DNA from 3 places in the Kitasatospora sp. NPDC006697 genome. Region 3 is predicted to be linked to each of the others. Evidence: riboswitches for the same ligand, from Rfam matches in the RefSeq annotation. Region 3 holds a riboswitch; each other region holds the start of a gene.
What was found. A riboswitch is a leader RNA that binds a small molecule or an ion and turns the genes downstream of it on or off. The one in region 3 is predicted to bind thiamine pyrophosphate.
Positions count from the first base shown of each region.

Region 1 (11,630 bases), on a different contig from region 3:
GGGGTGCCGGTCTGGATCAGCATCTGGGCGACGCGCTTGGCCTGGTTGATCGGGATCGCGAAGCCGAGGCCGATGGAGCCGGCCTGGCCGCCGCTGCCGCTGGACTGGGTGCTGGACTGGATCGCCGAGTTGATGCCGATCACCGCGCCCTGGCCGTTCAGCAGCGGGCCGCCGGAGTTGCCGGGGTTGATCGAGGCGTCGGTCTGCAGGGCGTTCATGTACGAGACCTGGGTGCCGGCCTCGTCGCCGGAGGCGACCGGGCGGTTCTTGGCGCTGACGATGCCGGAGGTGACGGTGCCCTCCAGGTCGAACGGGGCGCCGATGGCGACCGTGGTGTCGCCGACCTGCACCTGGTCCGAGTCGGCCAGCGGCAGCGGGATCAGCTTGCCGGACGGCGGGCTGTCCAGCTTGATCACGGCCACGTCGTAGCCCTTGGCCTGGCCGACCACCGAGGCGGAGTAGCTGCTGCCGTCGGAGAACTTGACGCTCAGCTTGCCGCCGCCCTGGGCCGGGGCCACCACGTGGTTGTTGGTGAGGATGTGGCCCTCGGTGTCGAAGACGAAGCCGGTGCCGGTGCCGGACTCGCTGCTGCCCTGCGCCTTGATGGTGACGGTGCTGGGCAGCGCCTTGGCGGCGATCCCGGCGACCGAGTCGGCCGCGCGGTTGCTGGTGTTGCCCGAGGTCGCCACCGTGGTGCTGCTGTGGCTGCTGCCCGCGCTGCCGGAGGAGCCGGAGCTGTTGCCCTTGATCGCGGCACCGGCCACGCCGCCGGCCAGGCCGGCCACCAGCGCCACCGCGGCCACCAGGGCGACCAGGCCGCCGCGGCCCTTCTTCTTCGGGACCGGCTGGCCGTACGGCTGCTCGCCGCCGGGGTAGCCCGGGTAGCCGGGGCCGCCCGGCGCGCCCGCGCCGCCGCCCCAGGGGTCGCCGCCGACCGGGTGGCCGGCGCCGAAGGGGTGATGCGGCTCGGCGCCGAACGCGGAGGCCGCGGGGACGCCGGCCGAGATGGCGGTCGGGGCGGTGGGCGCCGCGTACGGGTTGGCCGGGGACTCGGCCGCGGGGGCCGGCTGCACCGGCGCCGGCGGCAGCACCGGCGGCGGGGCGTCCAGGTAGCCGGGGGCGGCAGGGGCCGCGGCCTCGGCCTGCGCGGACGGCGCCGGCGGCGCGAACGGCGAGCGCGGCGGCTCGGCCGGCGCGGCCGGCGCGGCAGCCGGCGCCACCGGCGGCGGCGCGTCGATGTACTCGATCACCGCGGTGGGCTCCTCGCCCGCCCCGGCCGGGGCAGCCGGCTCCGGCGGCGCCGCCGGCCGGTCGGCCGGCTCCGGGGCGGTCACCTTGCCGAATGCCAGGGTCGGGGCGGACTCCGCCACCGCCGGTGTCTCACCGACCGCCGGAGTGCCCCCCGGCTCACCGTGACCGCCGGAGGGCAGCCCCTCCTGCGGTCCGGCGGAACCACTCTCGTGCTCGGTGCTCACGGACGACCTCCATCGCTGACAGGACCTTGGCCCATAGTTTTTCCCATGCCCGATCTGGATGTCGTAAGGGCCTGCCTGAAGAACTGGTAAGAATCCTTAGGCGGATCCGACGACAGCCGCGGACGACTCCCCCCGGGCTCCTCGGTTACCACTCGATCGGCCTCGACCGAAGGTGCTGTCCCGCGATCCGGACGGCGCTTTGCCCCACCTTGGCGGAATCCTTGCGGCGGGCTACCCTTGCGCTGCCAAAACTGACACGCGGGAGCTTGGACCCACCAGGCTGAGAGTGCGCTGATCGAACCGTACGCCATGGCGGAGCCGCCGGTGCGGGCGAGGGAGCGCTGACCGCCGGAACCTGTCCGGGTAATGCCGGCGTAGGGAGCAACCGCCATGACGGCCGCCTCACCCTCCCCTGCCACCACGACGGTGCTGGAGCACCCGTCCCACGGCCGCCCCGAGGCGCCGCTGGTGCTGGACACCGCACCGCCGCGCACGCTGGGCTTCCGCGACCAGTTCGCGCTCTGGGCCAACCTCGGGATCAGCCTGATCGGCTTCACCAGCGCGGCCACCGTGCTCGGCGCGCAGGGCCAGGAGCTGTCGATCACCGCCGCGGCCACCGCCATCGTGCTGGGCACGGTGATCGGCACCGCGATGCTCGCGGTGGCCGCGCTGATCGGATCCCGCACCGGCGCGCCCGCGATGGCCGTACTGCGCGGCCTGTTCGGCACCCGGCTCTCCTACCTGCCGACCGTGCTGAACGTGCTGCAGTGCGTCGGCTGGGGCATCTACGAGCTGCTGGTAATCTCCAGCGGCGCCCAGACCGTGGTCGGCACCGGCGGCTGGCACTGGCTCTTCGTGCTGGCCGCGGGCGCGCTGACCACGGCGCTGACGATCTGGCCGCTCGGCTCGATCGCGGCGCTGCGCAAGTACGTGGCGATCGGGGTGGGCATCGCGATGGTCTACTTCACCGTGCAGCTGGGCCGGCACCACATCCCGAACCCGGGCCGGGGCAACTGGCACGGCTTCCTCTCCGCCACCGACGCGATCATCGCCGTCTCGGTCTCCTTCGTGCCGCTGGCCGCCGACTACACCCGGCACTCGCGGACCGCCCGGTCCGCGTTCTGGGGCACCTTCAGCGGCTACACCGTCGCCCAGGTCTGGTGCTACGGGCTGGGCCTGATCGCGCTGCTGCAGTCGCAGGGCGACGCGCGGAACCTGCTCGGCTCGTTCACCGGGGTGGCGGCCGGCTGGGCCTTCCTGCTGGTGCTGGTGCTGCGCGAGGCGGACCAGTCCTTCGCCAACGTGTACTCGACCGCGATGTCGCTGCACAACCTCTTCCCCCGGGTGGACCGGCGGCTGCTGACCGGCGGGATCGGCCTGCTGGTGACGGTGGTTGCCAGCCAGATCGACCAGTTCGCCGACTGGTACTCCAACTTCCTCTACCTGATCGGCTCGGTCTTCGTGCCGCTGCTCGCGGTGCTGGCGGTGGACTACTTCCTCGGCCGCGGCCGGCGCGGCTGGGACATGGGGCAGCAGGCGCCCTCCCGGCCGCTGCTGCTGCTCCCGTGGGCGCTGGGCTTCGCCACCTACCAGTTCCTGGCGCCGACCGGCATCAAGGGCTGGAGCGGCTTCTGGACCGGCCTGCAGTCGCTGGTGCACTTCACCCCGCAGGAGTGGACCTCGGCCTCGCTCTTCTCCTTCCTGGTCGCGGGCCTGGCCACGCTGGCCCTCGGCAGGGCCCTGCCCAAGGCCTGACCTGGGCACTCGGGGTTGGGGTGGGCGTCGGACGCCGGTCATCTTCGCCCCCTAGGGTGGGGGCGTGACGACTCCGGACCTCTCCGCCCCCGACCGCTCCCGCACCGCCGAGCAGGTGCAGGTGGTCGCCCACCGCGGCTCCTCCGCCGCGCTGCCCGAGCACACCCTGGCGGCGTACCGGCGGGCGCTGGCGGAGGGCGCGGACGCGGTGGAGTGCGACGTCCGGGTGACCGCCGACGGGCAGCTGGTCTGCGTGCACGACCGGACCATCGCCCGGGTCTCGGACGGCGGCCGCCGGGTGGTCTCCACGCTCACCCTGGAGCAGCTGCGCGGCTACGACTTCGGCTCCTGGAAGCACCCGGAGCAGCCCGAGCCGCAGCCGGTGCTGACCCTGGCCGAGTTGCTGGGGCTGGTGGCGGACGCCGGGCGCCGGGTGGACCTGGCGATCGAGACCAAGCACCCGGTGCGCTACCGCGGCCGGGTGGAGGCCGAGCTGGTGGCGATGCTCGAGCGGTTCGGCGTCGCCGGCGCGGTCGGCCCGGGCGAGGGCGACCCGGAGCGGCCGCACGCCCGGATCATGAGCTTCTCCGGGCTGGCGCTGGGCCGGGTCCGCCGGGCCGCACCCGCCTTCCCCCGGGTCTTCCTCTTCGAGCACCCCGCGGCGCTGCGGCTCTGGCCGAGCGGCGGGCTGCCGGCCGGGGCGGTGGTGGCCGGCCCGGGCATCGAGCTGGTGCGCCGCCGCCCCGGCCTGGTGCGGGCGCTGCGGGCGGCCGGGCACCAGGTGCACGTCTGGACGGTGGACGAGCCGGCCGACGTGGAGCTGTGCCTGGAGCTCGGGGTGTCGGCGATCATCACCAATCGCCCGCGCGCCGTACTCGACCAGCTCGGGCGCTGAGCGCACGCCGGGGCGCATCCGGATTCCATCGGGCGGAATCCGGTCCGGCGGTTTGTCGCGGGGCCGCCGTCCTCTGACGCAGCGTGAGCGGATAATCACCTTTTGCGTACACTGGGTCGCGGGCGAGTTGTCCTGCGGTGATGACTTCACAATTGACGCACCGCAAGCACCTGTTCCCGTTTCCGGCGCATTCCGTCGGGGCATCCATCCCTCGGCGAACGCTGAAGGAGGTCCGGGGGTGGCGTTGATGGTGGCGCGCGAAGTGCCGACTTCATCGACCATGGCGGTGCCGCACGGTCCGGCCAGCGTCGGGGCAGCCCGACGCCGACTCCGCCGGGACCTGGGCGACCGCGCGGTCCCCGCGTCGGTGATCGACGACGCGGTTCTGATCCTTTCCGAACTGCTCAGCAATTCCTGTCGTTATGCCAGGCCGCTCGCACCATTGCTGGATCTGGCCGGGGGGGAGAACTCGGCGGACAAGTCCGCTCGAGAACCGGTCGGGAGCACGGCGGAATTCCCGGCGAATGGCGCGGATTTGACGTTGCGTCCGGAACTCGCCCATTCGGCGGCCGAGGCCCGTCCGGCAGGCGGTGCCCGTCCCTCCGACGGGGCCCGTCCGTCCGACGGAGCCCGCCCGTCGGGCGAGGAGCTGACCGAGGACCTGGGCGGCATCCTGGTGCGCTGGCAGATGCACACCGACGGGGTGCTGACCCTGGAGGTCACCGACGGCGGCGCGGCCACCCGTCCGCTGCCGGCGCGGCCCTCGCTGACCGCCCGGGGCGGACGCGGCCTGAGCATCGTCGGCCAGCTGGCCACCGACTGGGGCGTGCGGGACGCACCCGGCGAGGTGACCGTCTGGGCCGCGCTCCCGGCGCACGACGGCGAGCCCGAGCCGCAGCACCGCCGGTCCGCCTAGCGGGGCCGTCCGGCGCGGCGCCGGAGCGCGGGAGGCCGGCGGGAACCTCAGTAGGCTGCCCCGAGACGTTGACCGCCACTTCCGGGAGAGCCGCGCCATGGCCAAGAAGGCCGCCAAGAACTCCGCCCCGTCCACCCCGATCGACGCCGCCGCCGTGCCGGTGGTCGGTGCCCGCGAGGCCTGCCCGTGCGGCTCCGGCCGCCGCTACAAGGCCTGCCACGGCCGGGCGGCCGCGCACGCGGTGCAGGAACTGGTGCACCGCCCGTTCGAGGGACTGCCCGGCGAGGCCGACTGGGTGGCGCTGCGCGAGCTGGTGCCGGCCGCCACCGTGCCGCTCACCCTGACGGCCGAGGTGCTGGCCGGCGCCGCGGGCGAGGTCCCCTCGGTCACCCTGGCGACCGTGCTGCCGCTGGCCTGGCCGGCGCTGCGCCGGCCGGACGGCTCGGTGCTGCTCGGCCTGCAGACCCAGTCCTCCTCCGGCGACCTGAGCCGGGACCTGGCCGACGCGCTGGTCGAGGCGCTGGCGACCGACCCGGGCAACCCGGTGCCGACCCGCCGGGCGGCCGCCGACGGCCCGCGGCTGCAGGACCTGCTGGACCTCTCGGCGCCGTTCGCCCCCGCCGTGCACACCGGCTTCGAGTTCTGGCTGGAGGACGCCGACTCGGCGACCGGCGAGGTGGCCGCCTCGCTGGAGCGGGCCAACGCCTCGGCGATCCCGACCGAGAAGCTGGCCTCGGTGGACAGCGCCTACTGGTGCGGCACCCCGGACAAGAACCACCTGCGCTGGGTCATGACGGTGCCGGAGGAGCAGCTGCTGGACGCGCTGGCCCGGCTCTCGGCGGCGGGCGAGAGCTCGATCGGTGAGGGCACCAAGCTGGTCGGCTCGTTCCGGGCGCACGGCCTGACCGTGCCGGTCTGGGACCTGCCGGTGGCGATGACCGCCGCCGACTGCGAGAAGCCGGCCGCCGCCTTCGCCGAGCGGCTGGCGGGCGCGCTGGCTTCCGACGCGCCGCTGAGCGCGGAGGAGCGCCGGGCCCGGGCCAACCTGGTGAGCCGTCAGGTCACCCTGAACTGAACGAACCTGTCGCAGTGTGATCGTTTCCGGCCATAAGGACGTGAATCCGGTCACATCGGAGCGGGCCGACCGGGAAATATCGCGATCGGCACCCCCCTGGGACTTTGGCGTTGCGGCCAATCCTTGTTACTGTTTAGGCAGTCCGGTCGCTGGTGCATCCCCCGTCGCCAGCGGCCGGATTTTCCATTGCCGCCGTCCAGTTGGCGGCGGACCCCGTCGGCGCCCGAGCCCGGGTCAGAACGCCAGCCGGCTGCCGTCCGGCACCGCCGAACCCGCCGCGAGCAGCGCCTCCAGCAGCTCCGCCACCGCCGGCAGCCGCACCCCGCCGCCCGCCGCCACCACCGGCCGGCGCAGCCAGCGCACCGGAGCCCCGCCCAGCCCCACCCGGGACGGCGGCAGCACCAGGTACCCGCCGGGACCGTGGTAGCGCACGCTGCTCGGCACCCGACCGGGCGCCCCGCCCGGACGCAGCGTCTCCTCCTGGGCGGCCAGCAGCTCCGCCAACTCCGGGTACCCGTATGGCGCGACCAGCAGCGCGCAGCGGGTCGGCCCGGCCAGCACCGGGCCCGGCACGACCCGTAGCGCGTCCAGGTAGTCGAGCAGCCGGGTCCCGGCCGCCACGGGCAGGCTGACCGCCGCCACCGCCGTGCCGGTCGCCGCCAGCAGCGGCGCCTGCGGGCAGTGCCGCTCCCACCACCAGCGCACCATCCGGGCGTCGGTGGTGGCGGCCAGCAGCGGCTGGTCGTGCGGGTGCGCGGCCGGCACCGGGCAGAGCGGGTCGCCGCAGGAGCAGCCGGCCGTCGGCGCACCGCCGCCCCCGCCGCGCTGCACCAGCACCGCGCCCGGCACCACCGGCCAGTGCCACTCCTGGCTGCAGGTCAGGGCGGCGCGCAGCACCGCCTGCCGGTCCCGGCGGCGGCTGCCGGACGGCTCGCGCAACTCACGCATGGACACTCGTTCCTCTCCACGAAGGTTGGACCAAGGGCGAGCGGGTGGATCACGACCTGAGGCGCGGCCGGGGAGGCCGACGGGTGCGCTCGGGGACGACCAGCCGGTTCGAACGCGTTCGGGCGGGGCGTCGCTACGAGAATCCCTCATGCGACCGGATGGACGCCGTTCGGCGCCCCCGGGTTCCACCGTACGAGTGAGTGACTTCTGGTCAGCGGGGTTGCCGGGCGGGGGGATCCCTACGCTCCGGGCAGGGTTCCGGCAGCCTCCTGGTCAGCTTGTGCCCGTTCCCGGCCCGGTCCACTCCACGACGCAGAACCATCCGGCGGCCTCCCGATCCTGGACACGCCCCGACCGACCTGTGTAGAAACGGGGCACTAAGGAGTGGTTTGGCCGGGCTTGGGCCATCGGGGCCCCGGCGGTCCGGACCACCGCGCTGGGAGTCGCGCCATGAGTGACAAGCGTCCGTCCGGTGCACGCGGTACCACCCCGGAGCTGGGTGACGGCCCCGCGGAGCCGGCGGTTGACGGTCCGTCAACCACGGGCGGGCGACTGACCAGGCTGCTGGACCTGCCGCTGCGGTCGGCCGGCGCGGCCGCCGAGCCGGCTCCCGGGCCGGCCGTGCGCGCCGCGGCGGCCGCAGAACCGTTCGGCCGCCCCGACCCGGTGGATCCGCTGGCAGCGCTGGACTGGCTGCAGCAGCACACCGAGCGGCTGGCCCGGGCCCGCGGCCTGGCCGCCACGCTCAGCGTGCTGCTCGACTCCGGCGCCGAACTGCTTGGCGCCCACCGGGCGTTGCTGGTCACGCTGGCCCGCACCGGCGCCGACGAGCCGGCCCCGGGCGCCGCCGGCCTGGGCGGACCGGCCGGCGCCGACTGGCCGGACCGCACCGGCCACGGCCCGATGCTCGGCCTGGCGCTGGACCACTCGGCGATCGGCGCGCTGGAGACCGTCCCGCTGGAGCACGGCCCGTTCGCCGGCCTGCTCGGGCCGGCCGGCCGGCCCGAGCAGGTGCTGCACCCCGACCTGACCGGCGGCGCGGGCATCGCGCCCCGGTTCCGGACCGTCGCCGCCGACCTCGGACTGGGCGCCAGCTTCGCGCTGCCGCTGGCCACCGAGGAGGACGGGCCGCTGGCCGCCGCCGCCTGGTTCTTCCCCGAGCCGGGCCGGCCCGACCCCGAGCGCCAGCGGCTGGCCCGCCGGTTCGCCGCCTTCGCCGCCCCGCTGCTGGCCGGGCGGCTGGCCGCCGAGCGCGGACTGCGGGCCGCGGAGGCGCTGCGCCGCGGGCTGCTGCCCGACCACCTGCCGCACCTGCCCGGTCTGCGGCTGGCCGCCCGCTGGGTGCCGGCCGGGTTGGAGCAGTCGGCCGGCGCCGACTGGTACGACGCGATCACCCTGCCGGACGGCTCGGCCGGCCTCACCGTCGGCTCGGTCACCGGCGACGGGCCGGGCGCCGGGCCCGACTCGGCCCCGGGCGCGGCCACCGCGATGGGCCGGCTGCGGGCCGCGCTGCGGGCCTACGCGGTGCTGGAGGGCGAGGACCCGGTGGCCGTCCTCGGCGACCTGGAACTGCTGCTCAAGACCACCGAGCCGGCCCGCAGCGCGACCGCGCTCTACGCCTGCGTGGACCCGGCCGAGCGCCGGATCACCCTGGCCGGCGCCGGGCACTGCCCGCCGATCCTGGTCACCCGGTACGGCGCCAACTTCATCGAGACCTCGCTCTCCGCCCCGCTCGGCATGCTGAGCTGCTGGGAGGCGCCGGGGGTGGAGCTGAACGCCGAGCGAGGCGACCTGCTGCTGCTCTACACCGAGGGCCTGGCCCGCCGCTGCGGCCCGACCCTGCACGCCGGCCAGGCCCGGCTGCGCAAGGCCGCCGCCGACGCGCCGCGCGAACTGCGGCACGACCCGGACCGGCTCTGCGCCCACCTGCTGGAGTGCTGCGAGCCGGCCGGGCCGCAGGCCGAGGACGACCTGGTGCTGCTGGCGGCTCGCTTCGAGTGACCACCGGGTGCTCGGGTCCCGAACGGACGATCGGGACCGCGTCCGTACCATGGGACGCACAGCCGCCCCGGGACGCGTCGCGATCCGACCCGCCCGGGGCGCAGGACTCGCAAGGAGGCGACCCACCGTGACCGACGACCGCACCCCGGCCGTGGCCGAGAACCCCGAAGGGCTCGGCACCGAGGAGTCGGCCGATCAGCCGATCAAGCGCCGCAAGAACGGCCTCTACGACGCGGTCTCGGACGAGCTGGCCGCCTCCATGAAGTCCGGCTGGGCCGACACGGAGCTGCACGACCTGGCACCGGTCGCGCAGGCCCCCTACGCCGCCGCCCGCCGCGCCGCGCTCTCCGCCGCCTTCCCGGGCGAGCGCCTGGTGGTCCCGGCCGGCAACCTGCGCACCCGGGCCAACGACACCGAGTACTCCTTCCGCGCCGCCAGCGAGTACGCCCACCTCACCGGCGACCAGACCCAGGACGCGGTGCTGGTGCTCAACCCGGTGGCCGGCGGGCACGAGGGCGTGCTCTACCTGCTGCCCCGCTCCGACCGGGAGAACGGCGAGTTCTGGCTGGACGGCCAGGGCGAGCTCTGGGTCGGCCGCCGCCACTCGCTGACCGAGTCCGAGCGGCTGCTCGGCCTGCCCGCCCGCGACGTCCGCAAGGCCGCCGAGGAGCTGGCCGCCGACACCGCCGTGCCGACCCGCCTGGTCCGCGGCTACGACGCCGGCCTGGAGGCCGCGCTGGCCACCGACGAGGAGCGCGACGAGGAGCTGCGCACCTTCCTCAGCGGCCTGCGCCTGGTCAAGGACGAGTGGGAGGTCGAGCAGCTGCGCGCCGCCTGCGCCGCCACCGTCAACGGCTTCACCGACGTGGTCCGCGAGCTGGCCCAGGCCGTCGCCACCTCGGAGCGCTGGATCGAGGGCACCTTCTGGCGCCGCGCCCGGGTCGAGGGCAACGACGTCGGCTACGGCTCGATCGCCGCCGCCGGCCCGCACGCCACCACCCTGCACTGGGTGCGCAACGACGGCGAGGTCCGCCCCGGCGAACTGCTGCTGCTCGACGCCGGCGTGGAGACCAGCACCCTCTACACCGCGGACGTCACCCGCACGCTGCCGATCAACGGCACCTTCAACCCGCTGCAGCGCAAGATCTACGACGCCGTGTACGCCGCCCAGGAGGCGGGCATCGCCGCGGTCAAGCCCGGCGGCCGGTTCCGCGACTTCCACGACGCCTCCCAGCGGGTGCTGGCCGAGCACCTGCTCGCCTGGGGCCTGCTGGACGCCTCGGTGTACGACGTCGAGAAGGTGCTCGAGCTCGGCCTGCAGCGCCGGTGGACCCTGCACGGCACCGGCCACATGCTCGGCATGGACGTCCACGACTGCGCCCACGCCCGCCGCGAGCAGTACGTCGACGCCGACCTGGTGCCGGGCATGTGCCTGACCGTCGAGCCCGGCCTGTACTTCCAGGCCGACGACCTGACCGTGCCCGAGGAGTACCGGGGCATCGGCGTGCGGATCGAGGACGACATCCTGGTCACGGCGGACGGCAACGAGAACCTGTCGGCCGGGCTGCCGCGCGCGGCGGACGAGGTCGAGGCGTGGATGGCGGCGCTGAAGGGCTGAGTTGACGGAATGCCGGTCAGGGAGCCCGGTGGGCGCCCCTGACCGGCTACTTGGCGACGGTGGGGAGAGGCTGGGTGGCGGTTCCCAGGCTTCCGTAATCGGTCGCCTGGGTGTCGTCGAACTTCAGCCGTGCCTGCTCGTACAGGCTTACCTGCTGCTGGGCGAAGCCAGCCGACGGGGCAAACGACACCCGGAAGTTCACCGTCCTGCTCGCTCCTGGCGCGAGCGCGAAGACCGGCAGGTTGCTGAGAACGGCGTCGGCGCCGGTGGTGTCGGGCGGCATGCTCAGCCAGGTGCCGTCGTCCTTCTGTTGCTCCAGAGTGCTGCCCGAGGGCGCCGGCGTGAGGCTGATCTGCGCGACCATCTCGGCCACTCGGGTGCTGCTGGTGTTGGTGTACGTCACCGAGAACTGCACCTTGCTGCCGTCGTCCGGCACCGGGGCGGCCGGCAGCGAGGTGGACATGGAGACCTTGGGCAGCGACTGGGGCACCGCGCTGATGTCCAGGCTGCCGAGCACCGCCTGCAGCCCGGCCTCATACTTCGGGTCGATCCCCTGGACCACCGCCATCACCTGCGACTTGCGGAAACCCCACATCCTGGCGGTGAACTTCCCACCGTTGTCACAGCTGACGTTCCAGGTCGCCAGGTCCGCCTGACCCGTCGGCAGCGTGGTCTTCGTCTCGCTGTACGAAAGCAGGGTCTGCGTGCCGGTGCCATGCGGATTGGACGGGTCGTAGCAGTACGGCTGATGGGCCCAGCCGCCTTTGGAGTCGAGTTGGTCCATCGTCGGATCTTCCCCCTCGGCGGCGTCGTCCACCGTGTTGAAGATGACCAACAGCAGGCTGTTCACACCACACCTGCCCAAGGTGTCGGTCGTCCTGTGCACAGCCGGAGCATTCAGACAGGCAAATCCGAGCGTCGGACTCTCGGTCGCCATCGACCACCCG
Region 1 is NZ_JBIAGU010000003.1:297,716-309,345, reverse strand. It holds gene ACFYNO_RS06585 (S1C family serine protease) at 1-1,475, opposite strand, end outside; TPP riboswitch at 1,724-1,873, shown strand; gene ACFYNO_RS06580 (purine-cytosine permease family protein) at 1,866-3,230, shown strand; gene ACFYNO_RS06575 (glycerophosphodiester phosphodiesterase) at 3,295-4,125, shown strand; gene ACFYNO_RS06570 (ATP-binding protein) at 4,364-5,041, shown strand; gene ACFYNO_RS06565 (DUF5926 family protein) at 5,139-6,116, shown strand; gene ACFYNO_RS06560 (bifunctional DNA primase/polymerase) at 6,351-7,064, opposite strand; gene ACFYNO_RS06555 (PP2C family protein-serine/threonine phosphatase) at 7,515-9,065, shown strand; gene ACFYNO_RS06550 (aminopeptidase P family protein) at 9,217-10,683, shown strand; gene ACFYNO_RS06545 (hypothetical protein) at 10,730-11,630, opposite strand, start outside.
Region 1: linked by a shared signal. The riboswitch ahead of ACFYNO_RS06580 (purine-cytosine permease family protein) and the one ahead of thiO (glycine oxidase ThiO) in region 3 are both predicted to bind thiamine pyrophosphate.

Region 2 (5,994 bases), on a different contig from region 3:
GCTGCGGGTGCTGGTGGTCTTCTCCCCGCCGGAGAGCTGAGCCGGCGGGGGCGCGGGGGCCCTCGCGTAGGGTCGGGGCCATGACCCAGACGCTGACCGAGGAGCTGTGGGCGGCCGTCGAGCCCGTCTACGCGGAGATCCTGGCCCACCCGTTCCTGGCCGGGCTGACCGACGGCACGCTGCCGCGCCGGGCGTTCCGGCACTTCGTCGTGCAGGACTCGCACTACCTGCGGGACTACGCCCGGGCGCTGGCCGTCTGCGCCGCCAAGGCGCCGGGCGAGGCCGAGGTGCGGGCCTTCGCGGACGACGCGATCGGGGCGCTGGCCGCCGAGCAGGGCATGCACGCCGAGTTCCTGGACGCCTTCGGCGAGAGCGCCGAGCGGGCCGCGGCCGAGCCGGTGCTGCCGACCACCCGGGCCTACACCAGCTACCTGCTGGCCACCTGCTACGGCGGCTCGTTCGCCGAGGCGGTGGCCGCGGTGCTGCCCTGCTACTGGGTCTACGCCAAGGTCGGCGAGCAGCTGCTGGCCAAGTCCTCCCCGGACCCGCTCTACGCCCGCTGGATCGCCACCTACGGCGACGAGGCCTTCCAGTCCGTGGTGCGCCGGGTGCTGGCGCTCACCGACCGGCTCGGGGAGCAGCTCTCGGAGGCGGAGCGGCGGCGCGTGCGGGAGCACTTCACCACCACCACCCGGTACGAGTGGATGTTCTGGGACGCCGCCTGGCGCGGCGAGGAGTGGCCGGTCTGAGCCGTCCCGGGGGTCCCGCCTGAGGGTTCGCGGTGCGAACCCGAAGGGTTTCCCTCAGGGCTTTATCCGGGTTCTCTCGGGGGCCGATCCGCTCGTTTCCGCTCCCCCGCCCTCCTACGATCGAAGTACCGAAGCGGAGAGGGCGCGGCAGCAGAGCCGACCCGAGCGAAGAAGAAGAGGTATCCGAGATGGCTGAGATCTGGAAGTCGCTGCCGGGCTGGGTCCGCAACATCGTGGTCCCGATCATCCTGCTGGTGATCGCCTTCAACATCATCGGCGCGATCTTCAGCGTGGTCAGCGCCCTCGTCTGGTTCGCGGTCAAGATCCTGATCGTGGTCGGCATCGCCGCGGCCGTGGTGGTCCTGGTGAAGAAGGCCGCCAGGAGCTGACCCGCAGCCCGCACCCCATCCGCCCAAGCGCCCGCCCCCCGCACCCGGGGGAGCGGGCGCTCGGCGTTGTCCGGCGGCCTGATTGTCAGACCGGCGGCATGACAGCTGTCACGCCGGGTCGGCGACAGTCGGCACTGACGGCGGCTCAGCTCCCGGTGACAGTGTGGAACCCGTCAGCAGGGAGCAGGGAAGCACGGGAAGGGACCAGGACGATGAGCACTGTCGGACTTCCGATCGCGGCGGCCGGGCCGAAGGCCGGGCAGCGCCGGCGCAGCCCGCTGGTCCAGGCGCTCGCCCCGCTCGCGGTGGACGTGGCGCTGCCGCTGGCCGCCTACTACGCGGCGCGCGGCGCCGGGGTCCCGCTGGTCCAGTCGCTGATCGTCTCCAGCGTGCTGCCGGCCGTCCGCACCGGCTACGGGCTGCTCCGCTCCGGCCGGCTGAACGCCTTCGCCGCGCTGATCCTCGCGGTGAACGCGGTCGGCCTGCTCACCACCTTCCTCACCGGCGACCCCCGGCTGATGATCGCCAAGGACGGGCTGGTCAGCAGCACCATCGGGATCGTCATCCTGCTCTCGGTGCGGCGCGGCCGGCCGATGATGACCGAGGGCCTGCGGCCGTTCCTCACCAAGGGCGACGCGGCTCGCGAGGCCGCCTTCGACGGGCTGCGCACCGGTGGCGCCGGGTCCGCCGGGTCCGCCGAGTCCGCCAATGACTCTGCCGCGGCCGCCTTCCGCCGGGCCGAGCGCGGCTTCTCGCTGGTCTGGGGTGCGGCCCTGGTGCTGGAGTGCGCGGCCCGGGTGGTCGGCGCCTACAGCCTGCCGCTGGCCACCATGGCCTGGCTGCCCACCGTGCTGCTGGTCGGCACCATCTGGGCGGCGACGGTGCTGACCCGGCCGCTGAGCAAGCGGATGTGGCAGCTGACCGGCGCCTGACCCGGCAGGGCCCCCTGAACAGGCGTCAGGCCGATCCCGCGCGGGGGGCGGGATCGGCCTGACGCCGCTGTTCCACCGGCGGCCGCGGGTTCAGCCCTCCTGGTCCGCCTGGACCGGGATGGTCTGGATCCGCTCCGCCTTGCGGCCGGTCGGGGCCGGGGCGCCCTCGCCCTCGCCCGGGTTCATCGCGCTGAGCAGCTGGCGGGCCAGGCCGAGGCCGGTGCCGCCCATGGTCAGCGCCTTGGCGAACATCTCGCCCATGCCCTCGGCGCCGTTCAGCAGCACCATGTGCTCCACGTTGCCGAAGGCGTCCGCGCCGGCCCGGACGATCTCCGGCCAGTTCTCGGCGAGTTGCTGGGCGACCACGGCCTCCTGGTTCTCGGCCAGCGCCGCGGCCCGGGCCTTGATCGCCTCGGCCTCGGCCAGACCCAGCGCGCGGGCCGCCTCGGCCGCCGCCAGGCCCTTCGCCTCGGCGGAGGCCGCCTCGGCCTGACCGGTCGCCCGGGTGGCCTCGGCGCTGGCCAGACCGCGGGCCTTGGTGGCCTCGGCCTCGGCGGCCGCCGCGATCTTGACCCGGTTGGCCTCGGCGCCGGCCTTCAGCTCGGTCTCCTTGGCCTGCGCCTGGGCGGCCGAGATCCGGGCGTCGCGCTCGGCCTCGGCGTGGGTGCGGACCTCGTAGGCCCGGGCGTCGGCCGGCTTGCGCACCTCGGCCTGCAGCTGCTGCTCCTTGCGCAGACCCTCCAGCTCGGCGACCTTGGTCTCCTGGACCACGACCTCCTGCCGGGCGGCGGCCTGGGCGAGCGGGCCGGCCTGCAGCGCGCGGGCCGCGGCGGTGTCCATCTCGGCCTGGTAGCCGGCCTGCTGGATACCGGAGTTGCGGGTCGCCTCGGCCTTGCGGGCGAACGCCTCCTGCTCGGCCTCGGTGGCCGCCCGGTCGGCCGCGGCGGCCGCGATCCGGGCGTCCCGCTGGACGGCGGCGGCGTGCGGGGCGGCCAGGTTGGTGATGTAGCCGGTCGGGTCCAGGATCTCCTGGATCTGCAGCGAGTCGATGATCAGGCCGAGCTTCTCCATCTCGGAGCCGGAGGCGGCCCGGGTCTCGCCGGTCAGCCGCTCGCGGTCGCGGATCATCTCCTCGACCGTCAGACCGCCGACGATGGAGCGCAGGTGGCCGGCGAAGACGTTGTGCACCCGCTGACCCATGAACTTCTGCTGGTCCAGGAAGCGCCGGGCGGCGTTGGCGATGGAGACCGTGTCGTCGCCGACCTTGAAGATCACCACGCCCCTGACCTGGACCGGGATGCCCTGCGAGGTGACGCACTCGACGTCCAGGTCGGCCTCGTTGAGGTCCAGCGAGAGCTTGCGCACGGTCTGGATGCCGGGGGTCACCAGGGTCCCGCGGCCGGTGACGACCCGGAAGCCGAGCCCCTCGCCGACGCCCTCGGTGCGGTGCTTGGACCCGGAGATGATCAGTGCCTCGTTGGGCTCGGCGACCCGCCAGCAGAGCTTGAAGAGAACGATCAGGATTATGAGGGCGGCGACGACGGCCCCCGCGATGGTGCCGATCAGCATCGGCTTGTTCCCCCTTCAGGGCGCACCGCTCCGTGGCTGCGCTCGGTTGTGCAGGATTGCGCGGAACGCGGTGGCGAATGGGATTCTGCGCCTCGCCCTCCGCGGTTGGGAAGCCGGTGGTGGTGTGTCGGCGGAGGTTGTCACGCACTGGTGACGAACCGCGGACGGTTCGTGTGCCGACCCGGCGTCAGCCGCCCGCGCTCAGGGGGGTGAGCGGCGCGACGAAGACCGTGCGCGGCGGCTGGTACTCGACCACCACCACCTGGGTGCCGAGCGGCAGCGGCTCGCCGGGCACCGCCAGGTAGGCCAGGAAGGCCTCGCTGCCGACCCGCTCCGGCACGTGCACCAGCACCTCGCCGACCAGGCCCGCGCCGATCTTGCCGGTGACCCGGCCGGTGTATCCGATCATCGTGGCTCCCCCGTTCCGTGACTGACCCCCAGTGTGCGCCCGGGCACCGACGGCGCGACAGGGCGGGGGCCGTCCGCCCCTCGAGGCCCACTGGACGCTCCGCTGAGCTGCGGCTACCGTGTGGGACGTCTTTGGGCAGGCACTTCCGCCTGCCGAACGGGAGCTCGGAGCACCGGGCTGAGAGGGCGCTGACCGGCACGTCGACGGACGGGTCGAAGGCTGCGCCGACCGCAGGAACCTGACCGGGTAATGCCGGCGTAGGGAGTAGAAGGTCTGATGACCAGCATCGATGACGCACGCCTGTCCGCTGCCGGAACGTCCGTGAGCAGCGCGGCCACCGGGTACCCGACCCCGGCCTGGCGCAAGGCCTACCGCGAGGGCAGCCGCCCCGACCTGCGGGTGCCCTACCGCGAGGTCCACCTCACCAACGGCGCCACCGTCCCGCTGTACGACACCTCCGGCCCGTACACCGACCCCGAGTACCGGGCCGACGTGCGCCGCGGCCTGCCCGCGCTGCGCGACTCCTGGATCCGCCAGCGCGGCGACGTCGAGGAGTACGACGGCCGCGAGGCCCGCCCGGAGGACGACGGCATCCGCCACACCTCGCCGCGCGGCGGCGACCTGCGCAACCTGGACGCCGTCTTCCCCGGCCGCCCGCGCCGCCCGCTGCGCGCCCGGGACGGCGCCGCGGTCACCCAACTCGCTTATGCCAAGCGGGGGATCATCACCCCGGAGATGGAGTTCATCGCGCTGCGGGAGGGCCTGGAGGCGGAGTTCGTCCGGGCCGAGGTGGCCCGCGGACGGGCGGTGATCCCGCTCAACGTCAACCACCCGGAGGTGGAGCCGGCCATCATCGGCACCAACTTCCTGGTGAAGATCAACGCCAACATCGGCAACTCCGCGGTCACCTCCTCGATCGAGGAGGAGGTGGAGAAGATGACCTGGGCCACCCGCTGGGGCGCCGACACCGTCATGGACCTCTCCACCGGCCGCAACATCCACACCACCCGCGAGTGGATCCTGCGCAACTCCCCGGTGCCGATCGGCACCGTGCCGCTCTACCAGGCGCTGGAGAAGGTGGACGGCAGGGCCGAGGAGCTGAGCTGGGACGTCTACCGCGACACCGTCATCGAGCAGTGCGAGCAGGGCGTGGACTACATGACCGTGCACGCCGGCGTGCTGCTGCGGTACGTCCCGCTGACCGCCCGCCGCAAGACCGGCATCGTCTCGCGCGGCGGCTCGATCATGGCCGCCTGGTGCCTGGCGCACCACCAGGAGAACTTCCTCTACAGCAACTTCGAGGAGCTCTGCGACATCCTGCGCGCCTACGACGTCACCTTCTCGCTCGGCGACGGCCTGCGCCCGGGCTCGACGGCGGACGCCAACGACGAGGCCCAGTTCGCCGAGCTCCAGACCCTCGGCGAGCTCGGCCGGATCGCCCGCGACCGCGACGTCCAGGTGATGATCGAGGGCCCGGGCCACGTGGCGATGAACAAGATCAAGGAGAACATGGATCTCCAGAAGGAGATCTGCGACGAGGCCCCGTTCTACACCCTGGGCCCGCTCACCACCGACGTGGCGCCCGGCTACGACCACATCACCTCGGGCATCGGCGCCGCGATGATCGCCTGGTGGGGCACCGCGATGCTCTGCTACGTCACGCCCAAGGAGCACCTGGGCCTGCCCAACCGCGACGACGTCAAGACCGGCGTGATCACCTACAAGATCGCCGCCCACGCCGCCGACCTCGCCAAGGGCCACCCCGGCGCCTCCGCCTGGGACGACGCCCTCTCCGAGGCCCGCTTCGAGTTCCGCTGGGAGGACCAGTTCAACCTGGCCCTCGACCCGGAGACCGCCCGCGCCTTCCACGACGAGACCCTCCCCGCGGAGCCGGCGAAGACGGCGCACTTCTGCTCGATGTGCGGGCCGAAGTTCTGCTCGATGAA
Region 2 is NZ_JBIAGU010000003.1:1,502-7,495, reverse strand. It holds gene ACFYNO_RS05265 (cupin domain-containing protein) at 1-40, shown strand, start outside; gene tenA (thiaminase II) at 81-749, shown strand; gene ACFYNO_RS05255 (DUF5326 family protein) at 938-1,138, shown strand; gene ACFYNO_RS05250 (VC0807 family protein) at 1,351-2,070, shown strand; gene ACFYNO_RS05245 (SPFH domain-containing protein) at 2,161-3,639, opposite strand; gene ACFYNO_RS05240 (hypothetical protein) at 3,827-4,048, opposite strand; TPP riboswitch at 4,195-4,329, shown strand; gene thiC (phosphomethylpyrimidine synthase ThiC) at 4,325-5,994, shown strand, end outside.
Region 2: linked by a shared signal. The riboswitch ahead of thiC (phosphomethylpyrimidine synthase ThiC) and the one ahead of thiO (glycine oxidase ThiO) in region 3 are both predicted to bind thiamine pyrophosphate.

Region 3 (11,630 bases):
CAGCACGGGGTGGACGTCCACCGAGTTCAACGGGATCTGCTCGGGCACGCGCGGCTTGCTCTGATCAGAACGGTGGCGGTCAGGGTTCGGGAGTTCGGTGACGGTCATGGTCGGTCTCCCCCGGATCCGGAGCAGTCGTCGGGCGGCCGGTCGGTCCGTCCACTCGCCATGCTCGCCCGCGGCACTGACAACGGGCCGGGCCCCGGCGGTTAGGATCCCCCGCTGTGGCACGGATCGTGATCGTCGGAGCAGGCATCAGCGGGTTGGCGGCGGCGGCGCGCCTCGCCACCCTCGGGCACCGGGTGACGGTGTACGAGGCCGCACCCGGGCCGGGCGGGATGGTCGGGCGCTACCGGCGCGACGGCTTCGCCTTCGACACCGGGCCGACCCTGCTCCCGCTGCCCGCGGTCTTCCGGGACCTGGCGCTGAAGACCGGCCGGGAGCCGCTGGAGCAGCTGGTCGGCCTGTCCCCGGTCGACCCGGAGAGCCACCACCTGTTCGCCGACGGCACCGGGCTGACCCTGCCCAACGCCTCCCGCGGCGGCGTCGGCCGGGCCCTGGACCAGGCGCTCGGTGCCGGTTCGGGCGAGCGCTGGGCCGCGGTGATGAACCGCGGCCGGGCGGTCTGGGAGGCGACCCGCCGCCCGCTGCTCGAGGAGCCGCTGCCCGCCGACCCCGGCACCCTCGCCGCCGACCCCTACCCGGCCGCGAAGCGCGGACTGGCCCGGCTCTTCGGCGCCGGCGGCCGCCGCACCCTGGCCGAGCTGGCCCGGCAGGAGCTGGGCGGCGACGACCGGCTGGCCGCGCTGCTCACCGAGTGCGCGCTGCGCTTCGGTCTGGACCCGCGGGCCACCCCGGCCGGCGCCACCGTGCTCCCCTACATGGAGCAGACCTTCGGCGTCTGGTCGGTCCGCGGCGGGATGCGCGCCCTGGTGGACGCGATGGTGCTGCGCTGCGAGCAGCGCGGGGTGGAGTTCCGGTTCGGCTCCGCGGTGGCGCCGGGACAGGAGTTCCCGGAGGCCGGGCTGGTGCTGCGGCCGGAGCCGCCGGAAGCCGGGCTGCCGAGCCGGTTCACCATGCTGCTGGCGCTGCGCGGCGCGCGGCCGCCCGGCACCCCGCAGCGGACCGTGGTGCACACCCCGCTGCCCCGCGAGGAGCTGGCGTCGATCTTCGACTCCCCCGCGCTCTGCGAGCTGCCGACCGTGCAGGTGCTGCGTCCTGACGACCCGTCGGCCGTGCCCGACCCGGAGCACGAGACGGCGGTGCTGACCTGCACCGTGCCCTCGCAGGCCGCGCTGGACTGGACGGCGCCGGGGGTGGCGAAGGAGTTCGCCGACCGGGTGCTTACCCACCTCCAGGCGGCCGGGCTGGACCTGGGCGAGCGGATCCTGTGGGAGCGGTGGCGCACCCCGGCCGACCTGGAGCGGGAGACCCTGGCCCCGGGCGGCGCGGTGGCCCGTCCGGCGCTGGCCGGCTTCGGCGGGGAGTTCCTGCAGCCGCCCAACGCGACCGACGAGCCGGGCCGCTACCGGCTCGGGCAGGCGGCGCACCCGGGCGGCGGGCTCTCCCGGGCGGGCATGTCGGCCTGCGTGGTGGCGGGCCTGGTCGGGCCGGCCTGAGCCGCGGGGCTCACTGCCAGCCGTGCTGCCAGCCGTGCTCGGTCTGCTGGTACGGCTGCTGCTGGGGCTGCTGCGGCTCCTGGTAGTACTCCTGCGGCACCTGGTGCTGCTGGTGCTGCTGCTCGTAGCCGGTCTGGTAGTGGCCCTGCTCGTACGGCTGCGGCTGCGGCTGTTGCTGCCACTGCTGCTGGTCCGGCACGGCGTAGCCGCCGTACTCCTGGTAGGCCGGCTGCTGGTACTGGGCCTCCTGGTAGGGCTGCGGCTGCTGCTCGTAGTACCCGCCGTAGGCCTGCTGGTAGCCGTACTCCGGCTGCTGCTGGGGCTGCTGGGCCTGCTCCTCGTACCCCTGGTAGCCGCCGGCGGTGTCGTAGATCCCGTAATCGCCCTCCTCCACGGCCGGCTCGGGCAGCGGTTCGGCGTCGGCCGCCGGGTCCTCTATCGGACCGACCTCGCCGACCCGCGCCGGCTCCGGGGCCTCGGCGGGGGCGGCGGCGCCGTCGGTGGCGGCGGAGAGCAGCGGCACCTTGGCGAGCGGCCCGGGCAGCGAGCCGTCGGCGCCGCGCAGCGACCAGGCGGTGGTCCGCCCCGCCCGCACGGCCAGCGTGGTGAGCAGCTGCCCGACCAGGAAGACCAGCGCGCCGCAGCCCACCAGCAGCGTGGAGTGCGCGCCCATCCCGGCCACCACCAGCAGGAACCCGAGCAGCGCCTGGGCCCGCCAGTGCAGCGGGGCACGGCTCTGCAGCAGCAGCTCGGCGAGCAACCAGAGCCCGACCACGGCGAGGGCCGCGTACAACACCAGCATCCCGATGCCCATCGGCCTGTCCTCCAGCACGTGCCCAGCGCGTGCGGCGACTGTACCGGGTAACCGTTCGCCGCCCCACATCCCGGGCCAGGACTGGCGGACCTCCGCCGTCAGCTGCTGTGCAGGCCGAGGTCCTGGTAGATCTGCAGGGTGGCCGTGGAGCCGTTGAGGGTGATGAAGTGCAGGCCCGGGGCGCCCTCGGAGAGCAGTCGCTCGCTCATCTCGGTGGCGTGCTCCATGCCGACCGCGCGCAGCGCCACCGGGTCGTCGACCACGGCGGTCAGCCGGGCCTCCAGGTCGGCCGGGAAGGCCGAGCCGCTGAGCTGCGGGAAGCGGACCAGCTGCTTGGCGTTGGTGACCGGCATGATCTCCGGGATGATCGGCACCTCGCAGCCGGCCGCCACCACCCGGTCGCGCAGCCGCAGGTAGTCCTCCACCTCGAAGAACATCTGGGTGATCGCGTAGTCGGCGCCGGCCCGCACCTTGGCGACGAAGTGCTTGGTGTCCTCGTCCCAGTCGGTGGACCGCGGGTGCATGTTCGGCGAGGCGGCGACGCCCACGCAGAAGTCGCCGATGCCCTTGATCAGCTCGACCAGCTGGTAGGCGTAGGTGACGCCCTGCGGGTGGGTGACCCACTCGCCCATCGGATCGCCCGGCGGGTCGCCGCGCACCGCGAGGACGTTGCGCACGCCCTGGTCGGCATACTGGCCGATGATGTTGCGCAGCTCGGCGATCGAGTGGTCCACCGCGGTCAGGTGGGCCACCGGGGTCAGGGTGGTCTCGCCGGCGATCCGGCCGACCATGTTGACCGTGCGGCCGCGGGTCGAGCCGCCGGCACCGTAGGTCATGCAGACGAAGTTGGGGTTGAGCGGTTCCAGCCGGCGGATCGCCGACCAGAGCTTGTGCTCGGCGGCCTCGGTGCGCGGCGGCATGAACTCGAAGGAGAAGGAGCGCCGGCCGGCCGCCAACAGCTCGCGGACCGTGGCCGCGTGGTCGGTTCTGGTGGAGGGGACGCCGAGTGCCATGTCCGCAGGTTATCCGCCGGAGGAGGCGCCCGGACAAACGCTGTCCAGAAACTGAGACCAAATGTCCAGAAACACCAGTCCGATATTCTGACTCCCATACTCATGTGACTCCGGAGGGCCCCTGTGACCCCGCCCAGCCCCGCCCCCGCGCTGCCCCTCGACGTCGAGGCGGTGCGCACCCGGGTGGACGCCGCGCTCGCCCGGTTCATGGCCGGCCGCCACCAGCAGCTCAGCGCCATCTCCCCGGACCTGGTCGCGGCCGCGGACGCCCTGCGCGACTTCCTGCTCGACGGCGGCAAGCGGCTGCGCCCGGCCTTCTGCTACTGGGGCTGGCGCGGCGCCGGCGGCCCGGCCGACGGCGAGGGCATCGCCGGCGCGGCCGCCGCCCTGGAGCTGCTGCAGGCCAGCGCCCTGGTGCACGACGACCTGATGGACCGCAGCGACACCCGCCGCGGCCTGCCCTCGATCCACCGCCGGTTCGAGGCGCTGCACCGCGAGCAGGGCTGGCGCGGCGACCGCGAGCAGTACGGCGCGGCGGCCGCGGTGCTGCTCGGCGACCTGCTGCTGATCTGGTGCGACGAGCTCTTCGTCGGCTGCGGCCTGGAGCCGGCCGCGGTGCTGGCCGCCAAGCCGGTCTTCGACCTCATGCGCACCGAGGTGATGGCCGGCCAGTACCTGGACGTGCTGGAGCCGGTGGCCGGCGACTCCACCGACGACCGGGCGCTGGAGCGGGCCCGGACCGTGCTGCACTACAAGTCGGCCAAGTACACCATCGAGCGCCCGCTGCAGGTGGGCGCCCGGCTGGCGGGGGCGGACGAGGAGCTGGTGGCGGCCTACGGCGCCTTCGGCCTGCCGCTCGGCGAGGCCTTCCAGCTCCGCGACGACCTGCTCGGCGTCTTCGGCGACCCGGCGGTCACCGGCAAGCCGGCCGGCGACGACCTGCGCGAGGGCAAGCGCACCCTGCTGGTGGCACTGGCGCTGCGCGGCCTGGGCCCGGCCGATGCGGCCCGGCTGGACCAGCGGCTCGGCGCCCCGGGGCTGACCCCGGATGACGTGGCCGAGCTGCGCGACCTGGTCGCGGCCAGCGGGGCGGCCGAGCGGGTGGAGGAGCGGATCGAACAGCTGATGGCCGAGTCGCTGAAGGCCCTGGCGGCCGCGCCGCTGGCCGACGAGACGGCCCGCCGGACCCTGCTGGCGCTGGCCGAGGCGGCCACCGTCCGCCGGTACTAGAACTGCCTGACGGCGGGTCACCGGACCCGCCGTCAGCCCTCCGTGGACCGTCAGCCCGCCGCCCGCACCCGCCGGGCCAGCTCGGCCGCGGCGGCTCCCGGATCGTCCGCGGCGGTGATCGCCCGGACCACCACCACCCGCCGGGCGCCGGCCGCCAGCACCTGGTCCAGGTTCCCCAAGTCGATGCCGCCGATCGCGAACCACGGCCGCTCCGTGCCCAGCCCGGCCGCGTACTCCACCAGGCCCAGGCCCGGCGCGGGCCGCCCCGGCTTGGTCGGGGTCGGCCAGACCGGGCCGGTGCAGAAGTAGTCCACACCGGGCTCGACGGCGGCCGCGGCCACCTCCGGCTCGGCGTGGCAGGACCGCCCGATCACCGGGTCGGCCCCGATGATCGCCCGGGCGGCCGGCACCGGCAGGTCGTCCTGCCCCAGGTGCAGCACCTGGGGCCGGGCGGCGTGCGCCACGTCGGCCCGGTCGTTCACCGCGAACAGCTTGCCGTGCTTGGCCGCGGCGGCCGCGAAGAGCTCCAGGTACTCGAGCTCCTGCCGGGCCTCCAGGCCCTTGTCCCGCAGCTGCACGATGTCCACGCCGCCGGCCAGCACCGCGTCCAGGAACTCCGGCAGGTCGCCCTGCTCGCGCCGGGCGTCGGTGCACAGGTAGAGCCGGGCGTCGGCCAGCGCCGCCCGGTACTCCTGGCCCGCCGTCACAGCGAGAGCGCCTGGGCCCGGCGCTTCACCTCGGTGCCGCGGTTCTCCCGCAGTGCCTGGATCGGGCTGCCGGGCAGCGACGGGTCCTCGGTGAAGAGCCACTCGAGGATCTCCTCGTCGCTGAACCGGCCGTCCCGCAGCACGGTCAGGGTGCCGACCAGGTGCTTGACCGGGCCGTCGTCGTCGATGAACGCGGCCGGCACCTGCAGCGCGTTGTTCGGGCCGCGGCGCACCGCGATCAGCTTGCGGTCCTTGACCATCTGGCGGACCTCGGTGACCACCACACCCCAGCGCTCGGAGATGTCCGGGAGGTACAGCCACTCGGTAACCAGCTGCTCAACAGTCGAATGCGTCTCACTACTCACGGCACCAGCCTGCCACCTATCCGGCCGCGACCGCACCAACCGCCGTCTTGAGCGGCACCGCGGGGTCGGCGGCGAGCGCCGGATCGATCAGCGTGCCGTGCTCCACCAGCCGCCTCCCCTGGGCGAAATCTCGCGGGCTGCCGACGGTCAGCACCGCGCTCAGCGCGCCCTCGCGCAGCCAGAGCGCCGTCCAGGCGGGCTGGTCCGGCGAGCCGCGCCAGAGCAGTTCGTCGCCGTCGCGGTGCCGGCCGACGTACTGCACCATCCGCCCGAACTGCTCCGACCAGAAGTACGGCACCGGGTCGTAGGGCTGGTCGGCGCCGAGCAGCCCGGCGGCCACCGCCCGGCCGGAGCGCAGCGCGTGGTCCCAGTGCTGCACGGTGATCCGCTCGCCGGAGCGGGCCGAGGGGTAGCTGACGCAGTCGCCGGCCGCCCAGACGCCGGGCAGCGAGGTGCGCAGCCGGTCGTCGGCGAGCACGGCGCCGGTGCGGTCCAGCTCCAGGCCGCTGCCGGCCAGCCAGCGGGTGTCGGGGCGGGCGCCGATGCCGACCACCACCAGGTCGGCGGCCAGCTCGGTGCCGTCGGCCAGCCGGACGGCGCCGGGCTCGACGGCGGCGACCCGGGCGCCGAGCCGCAGGTCCACCCCGGCCTCGGCGTACCAGCGCACCATCGGCGCGGTCAGCTCGGCGGGCAGCGCCCCGGCCAGCGGCGCGGCGGCGGCCTCCAGCACGGTGACCTCACAGCCCAGGGCCTTGGCGGCGGTGGCGGTCTCGGCGCCGATCCAGCCGGCGCCCACCAGCACCAGGCGCAGGCCCGGCCGCAGCTCGGCGCGGATCGCCCGGGAGTCGTCCACGGTGCGCAGGGCGCGGACGGCGCCGGGCAGGGTGACGGCGGCGGCGCCGGTGGCGATCACCAGGTGGTCGTAGCCGACCGGGCCGGCGTCGGTGGCCAGCTCACCGGGGGCCAGGCCGGTGGCGGTGCGGCCGAGCAGCAGCTCGACGTCCAGCCGCTCCCAGTCCAGCTCGAACTCGGTGCCCTCGATCTCGCCCGACAGCACGCCCTTGGAGAGCGGGGGCCGGTCGTAGGGCCGGTGCGGTTCGGCCCCGACCAGGGTGACCGGGCCGGTCCAGCCGCCCTCCCGCAGCCCGATCGCGCACTGTGCCCCCGCCAGTCCGGCGCCGATGATCACTGCTCGCTGATCCGTCACCCGGCCACTGTAGCGAGCACCCTCGTTCCGGCCCTCGAGAGCGGCTACAGGGGAGAAGTCACCCGGCGTTATGGTGGGGCTGTCCTCACGGGAGCCCGGCGCACCGGGCTGAGAGGCGGGCTGCGGCGGCCCGCGACCGTCCGAACCTGATCCGGGTCATTCCGGCGAAGGGAGAATCGCTTTGGCACGCCTTCCCGTGCCCGACGTGCTGGTGGTCGGCGGCGGCATCATCGGCCTCGCCACCGCCTGGCGGACGGCGCAGCGCGGGCTCGCCGTCACCGTGCTGGACCCGGTGCCCGGCGGCGGTGCCGCGCAGGTGGCGGCCGGCATGCTGGCCCCGGTCACCGAGCTGCAGTACGGCGAGGAGCCGCTGCTGCGCCTGGGCATCGCCTCCAACGTCCGCTATGCCGACTTCTGCGCCGAGCTCGCCGAGGCCAGCGGCGGCCTGGAGACCGGCTACCGGGCCACCGGCACCCTGGCCGTGGCGCTGGACGCCGACGACAAGGCCGAGCTGGGCGAGCTGCACGCCTTCCACCAGCGGCTCGGCCTGGACTCCCGGTGGCTGACCGGCCGGGAGGCCCGCAAGCTCGAGCCGATGCTGGCCCCGGGCGTGCGCGGCGGCCTGCATGTGGCCGACGACCACCAGGTGGACGGCCGCCGGCTGCTCACCGCCCTGCTGGCCGCCTGCGAGCGGTCCGGCGTGCGACTGCACCGGGCCGCGGCCGCCGAGCTGCTGGTCGAGGACGGCCGGGCGGCCGGGGTGCTGACCGACGCCGGCGAGCGGCTGGCCGCCGGCCGCACCGTGCTTGCCGCAGGCTGCCGCAGCCACCTGCTGCCCGGCCTGCCCGAGGGCGTGCTGCCGCCGGTGCGCCCGGTCAAGGGGCAGATCCTGCGGCTGCGGATGCCGCCCGCCTTCGGTCCGTTCCTCTCCCGCAACCTGCGTGCCGTGGTCCGCGGCGGGCACCTCTACCTGGTGCCCCGGGCCGACGGCGAGCTGGTGGTCGGCGCCACCACCGAGGAGCAGGGCCACGACACCACCGTCACCGCGGGCGGCGTCTACGAGCTGCTCCGGGACGCCCACGAGCTGCTGCCCGGGATCACCGAGCTGCCGCTGGTGGAGACCTCGGCCGGGCTGCGCCCCGGCTCCCCCGACAACGCCCCGCTGCTCGGCCCCACCGCGCTGCCCGGCCTGCTGGCCGCCACCGGCCACTACCGCAACGGCGTGCTGCTCGCCCCGGTCACCGCCGACCTGCTCGCCGAGACGCTGGCGACCGGCGCCGTCCCCGCCCTCGCCGCCCCGTTCTCCCCCAGCCGCTTCGCCAGGAGCCCGCAATGAGCCTGATCCCCCTCACCGTCAACGGCGAGCCCCGCGAGGTGCCCGCCGGGGCGACCCTCGCCGAGCTGGTCGCCGAGCTGAGCACCGCCCCGTCCGGCGTGGCCGCCGCCCTCAACGAGACGGTGGTGCCGCGGGGCAGCTGGCCGCGGACCCCGCTCACCGCGGGCGACCGGGTGGAGATCCTGACCGCCGTCCAGGGAGGCTGACCATGGCTGACGACCCGTTCCTGATCGGTGACACCGCCTTCTCCTCCCGGCTGATCATGGGCACCGGCGGCGCCCCCAGCCTGGAGGTGCTGGAGCAGGCGCTGCAGGTCTCCGGCACCGAGCTGACCACGGTGGCGATGCGCCGGGTCGACCCGGGCACCCAGGGCTCGGTGCTGGACGTGCTGACCCGCAACAGCATCCGGGTGCTGCCCAACACGGCCGGCTGCTTCACCGCCGGCGAGGCCGTGCTGACGGCCCGGCTGGCCCGCGAGGCGCTGGGCACCTCCTGGGTGAAGCTGGAGGTGATCGCCGACGAGCGGACCCTGCTGCCCGACCCGATCGAGCTGCTGGACGCCGCCGAGACCCTGGTGGACGACGGCTTCACCGTGCTGCCGTACACCAACGACGACCCGGTACTGGCCCGCAAGCTGGAGGACGTGGGCTGCGCCGCGATCATGCCGCTGGGCTCGCCGATCGGCTCCGGCCTGGGCATCCGCAACCCGCACAACTTCCAGCTGATCGTGGAGGGCGCCGGCGTGCCGGTGGTGCTGGACGCGGGGGCGGGCACCGCCTCGGACGCCGCGCTGGCGATGGAGCTGGGCTGCGCGGCGGTGATGCTGGCCTCGGCGGTCACCCGGGCGCAGCAGCCGGTGCTGATGGCGGAGGCGATGCGCAAGGCGGTGGAGGCGGGCCGGCTGGCCCACCGGGCGGGCCGGATCCCGCGCCGGTTCCACGCCGAGGCCTCCTCCGCGATGGCCGGCCGGGCCGACCTGGACCACCGGGAGCGGCCCGCCTTCTGACGGCTCGTGGTGCACAACCATGACAGGCGCTACACCCAACCGTGCTCCGCCCACCCCTACACTCCTTCGAGTGGACATGACGGTGAACGACGCCCTGATCGGAACGCTCCTCGACGGCCGGTACCTGGTCGAGGAGCGGATCGCCGTCGGCGGCATGGCCACGGTCTACCGCGGCACCGACACCCGGCTGGACCGGGTGGTGGCCCTGAAGGTGATGCACCCGCAGTTCGCCGCCGACCCGGAGTTCGCCGAGCGGTTCATCCGCGAGGCCAAGGCGGTGGCCCGGCTCTCGCACCCCAACGTGGTCAACGTCTTCGACCAGAACGCGGACGGCGGCACGGCCTTCCTGGCCATGGAGTACGTGCCGGGCCGGACGCTGCGCCAGGTGCTGGCGGACCGCGGCGCGTTCTCGGTGCGGGCCGCGCTGGACGTGCTGGAGCCGGTGCTGGCCGCGCTCGGCGCCGCGCACCGGGCGCACCTGGTGCACCGGGACGTCAAGCCGGAGAACGTGCTGATCACCGACGGCGGCCTGGTCAAGGTGGCCGACTTCGGCCTGGTCCGGAGCACCGCCGGGGCCGGCGCGGCGGTCACCACCACCACGCCCGGTGTGATCATGGGCACGGTCTCCTACCTGGCGCCCGAGCAGATCCAGCCGACCGGGCCGACCGACCAGCGGGTGGACGTCTACGCGGCCGGCATCCTGCTCTTCGAGCTGCTGACCGGTAGCAAGCCGTTCACCGGCGAGAACCCGATGCAGGTGATCTACCGTCACCTGGAGGAGGACGTGCCGCCGCCGTCCCGTTCGGTGCCCGGCCTGCCGCCGGAGCTGGACGCGATAGTCGCCGCCGCCACGGCCCGCGACCGGGAGGCCCGGCCGTGGGACGCCGTCGAACTGCTGGCCGCGCTGCAGCGGCTGCGCCGCGGCCTGACGCCGGCCCAGCTGGACGCCGAGCCGCCGGCCTCCAACCGCCCGGCCGCCCGGTTCGGCAGCAGCGAGGCCACCTCGGTGCTGCCGCCGCTGCCGGTGGACGACCGGACGGCGGTGCTGACCCCGCGCCGCGAGCGGCTGCTGCCCAGCCGCCCCTACGACGAGCCGCCGCCGCCCCGCCCGGCCCGCCTCCGGCGCAGCCGCCGCCCGGTGCTCTGGAGCGGGGTGCTGGCCGCCGTGGTCGCGGTGGTGGCGGTCACCACCTACCTGCTCTCCGGCGCGGTGTACGCGACGGTGCCGAGCGTGCTCGGGCAGTCCCAGAGCCAGGCGTCGAGCACCCTGGGCGGGGCCGGGCTGCGGGCCAGCTTCAGCCAGGCGTTCAGCGAGACCGTCCCGGCCGGGCAGGTGATCAGCAGCGATCCCGGGGTCGGGCAGAAGGTCCGCAAGAGCGACGCGGTGAAGGTGGTGCTCTCCAAGGGCCCGGAGCGGATCGCGGTGCCGGACGTCAGCGGCAAGCCGCTGGACCAGGCCAAGCAGCTGCTCTCCACGGCCCGGCTGACCCCGGGCGACAGCCGTGAGGACTACAGCGCGACGGTGCCGGCCGGCTCGGTGATCTCCACCGACCCGGCGGCCGGGCAGCAGCTGGCGGTGAACACCCCGGTCTCGCTGCTGGTCAGCAAGGGCGCGCAGCCGGTGCCGGTGCCGAACGTGACCGGGCAGTCGGCCGACCAGGCGCAGGCCGCGCTGACGGCGGCGGGCTTCAAGGCGGCGCTGGCGCCCGACCAGGCCTTCTCGGACACCGTGCCGGCCGGTTCGGTGGCCTCGCAGAGCCCGACCGGCCCGGCCGCGCCCGGCAGCACCGTGACGCTCACCCTCTCCAAGGGACCGCAACCGGTGGCCGTGCCCAGCGTGACCGGGATGAGCGAGGGGGACGCCACCAAGGCGCTGACCGCGGCCGGCTTCAAGGTGCGCAGCACCGGGCTGAACTTCTTCGGCCTGAGCAACGTCTCCGACCAGTCGCCCTCGGCCGGGACCATGGCGCCCAAGGGCAGCACGGTGACCATCAAGTTCTGACGGCCTCGGCGGGCGAGGGGCGGGCCGCTCAGCTGAGCGGCCCGTCGCCGGGCTCCTCCTGGTGGGCGTAGCGCTGCTCGCGCCAGGGGTCGGCCAGGTTGTGGTAGCCGCGCTCCTCCCAGAAGCCGCGGCGGTCGGCGGTCATGTACTCCACCGCCCGGACCCACTTGGGCCCCTTCCAGGCGTACCGGCCCGGCACCACCAGCCGGACCGGGAAGCCGTGCTCGGCGGTCAGCGGCTCGCCGTCGTGGTGGGTGGCGAGGAGCGTGCGGGGATCGGCGAACTCGGCCATCGGCAGGTTGGCGCTGTAGCCGTACTCGGCCCAGACCAT
Region 3 is NZ_JBIAGU010000001.1:599,060-610,689, forward strand. It holds gene ACFYNO_RS02645 (SAV_6107 family HEPN domain-containing protein) at 1-48, opposite strand, end outside; gene ACFYNO_RS02650 (phytoene desaturase family protein) at 225-1,619, shown strand; gene ACFYNO_RS02655 (hypothetical protein) at 1,630-2,433, opposite strand; gene metF (methylenetetrahydrofolate reductase [NAD(P)H]) at 2,532-3,446, opposite strand; gene ACFYNO_RS02665 (polyprenyl synthetase family protein) at 3,570-4,676, shown strand; gene thiE (thiamine phosphate synthase) at 4,727-5,383, opposite strand; gene ACFYNO_RS02675 (Rv2175c family DNA-binding protein) at 5,380-5,748, opposite strand; gene ACFYNO_RS02680 (NAD(P)/FAD-dependent oxidoreductase) at 5,765-6,955, opposite strand; TPP riboswitch at 7,033-7,145, shown strand; gene thiO (glycine oxidase ThiO) at 7,137-8,291, shown strand; gene thiS (sulfur carrier protein ThiS) at 8,288-8,497, shown strand; gene ACFYNO_RS02695 (thiazole synthase) at 8,500-9,297, shown strand; gene pknB (Stk1 family PASTA domain-containing Ser/Thr kinase) at 9,374-11,299, shown strand; gene ACFYNO_RS02705 (sulfite oxidase-like oxidoreductase) at 11,328-11,630, opposite strand, start outside.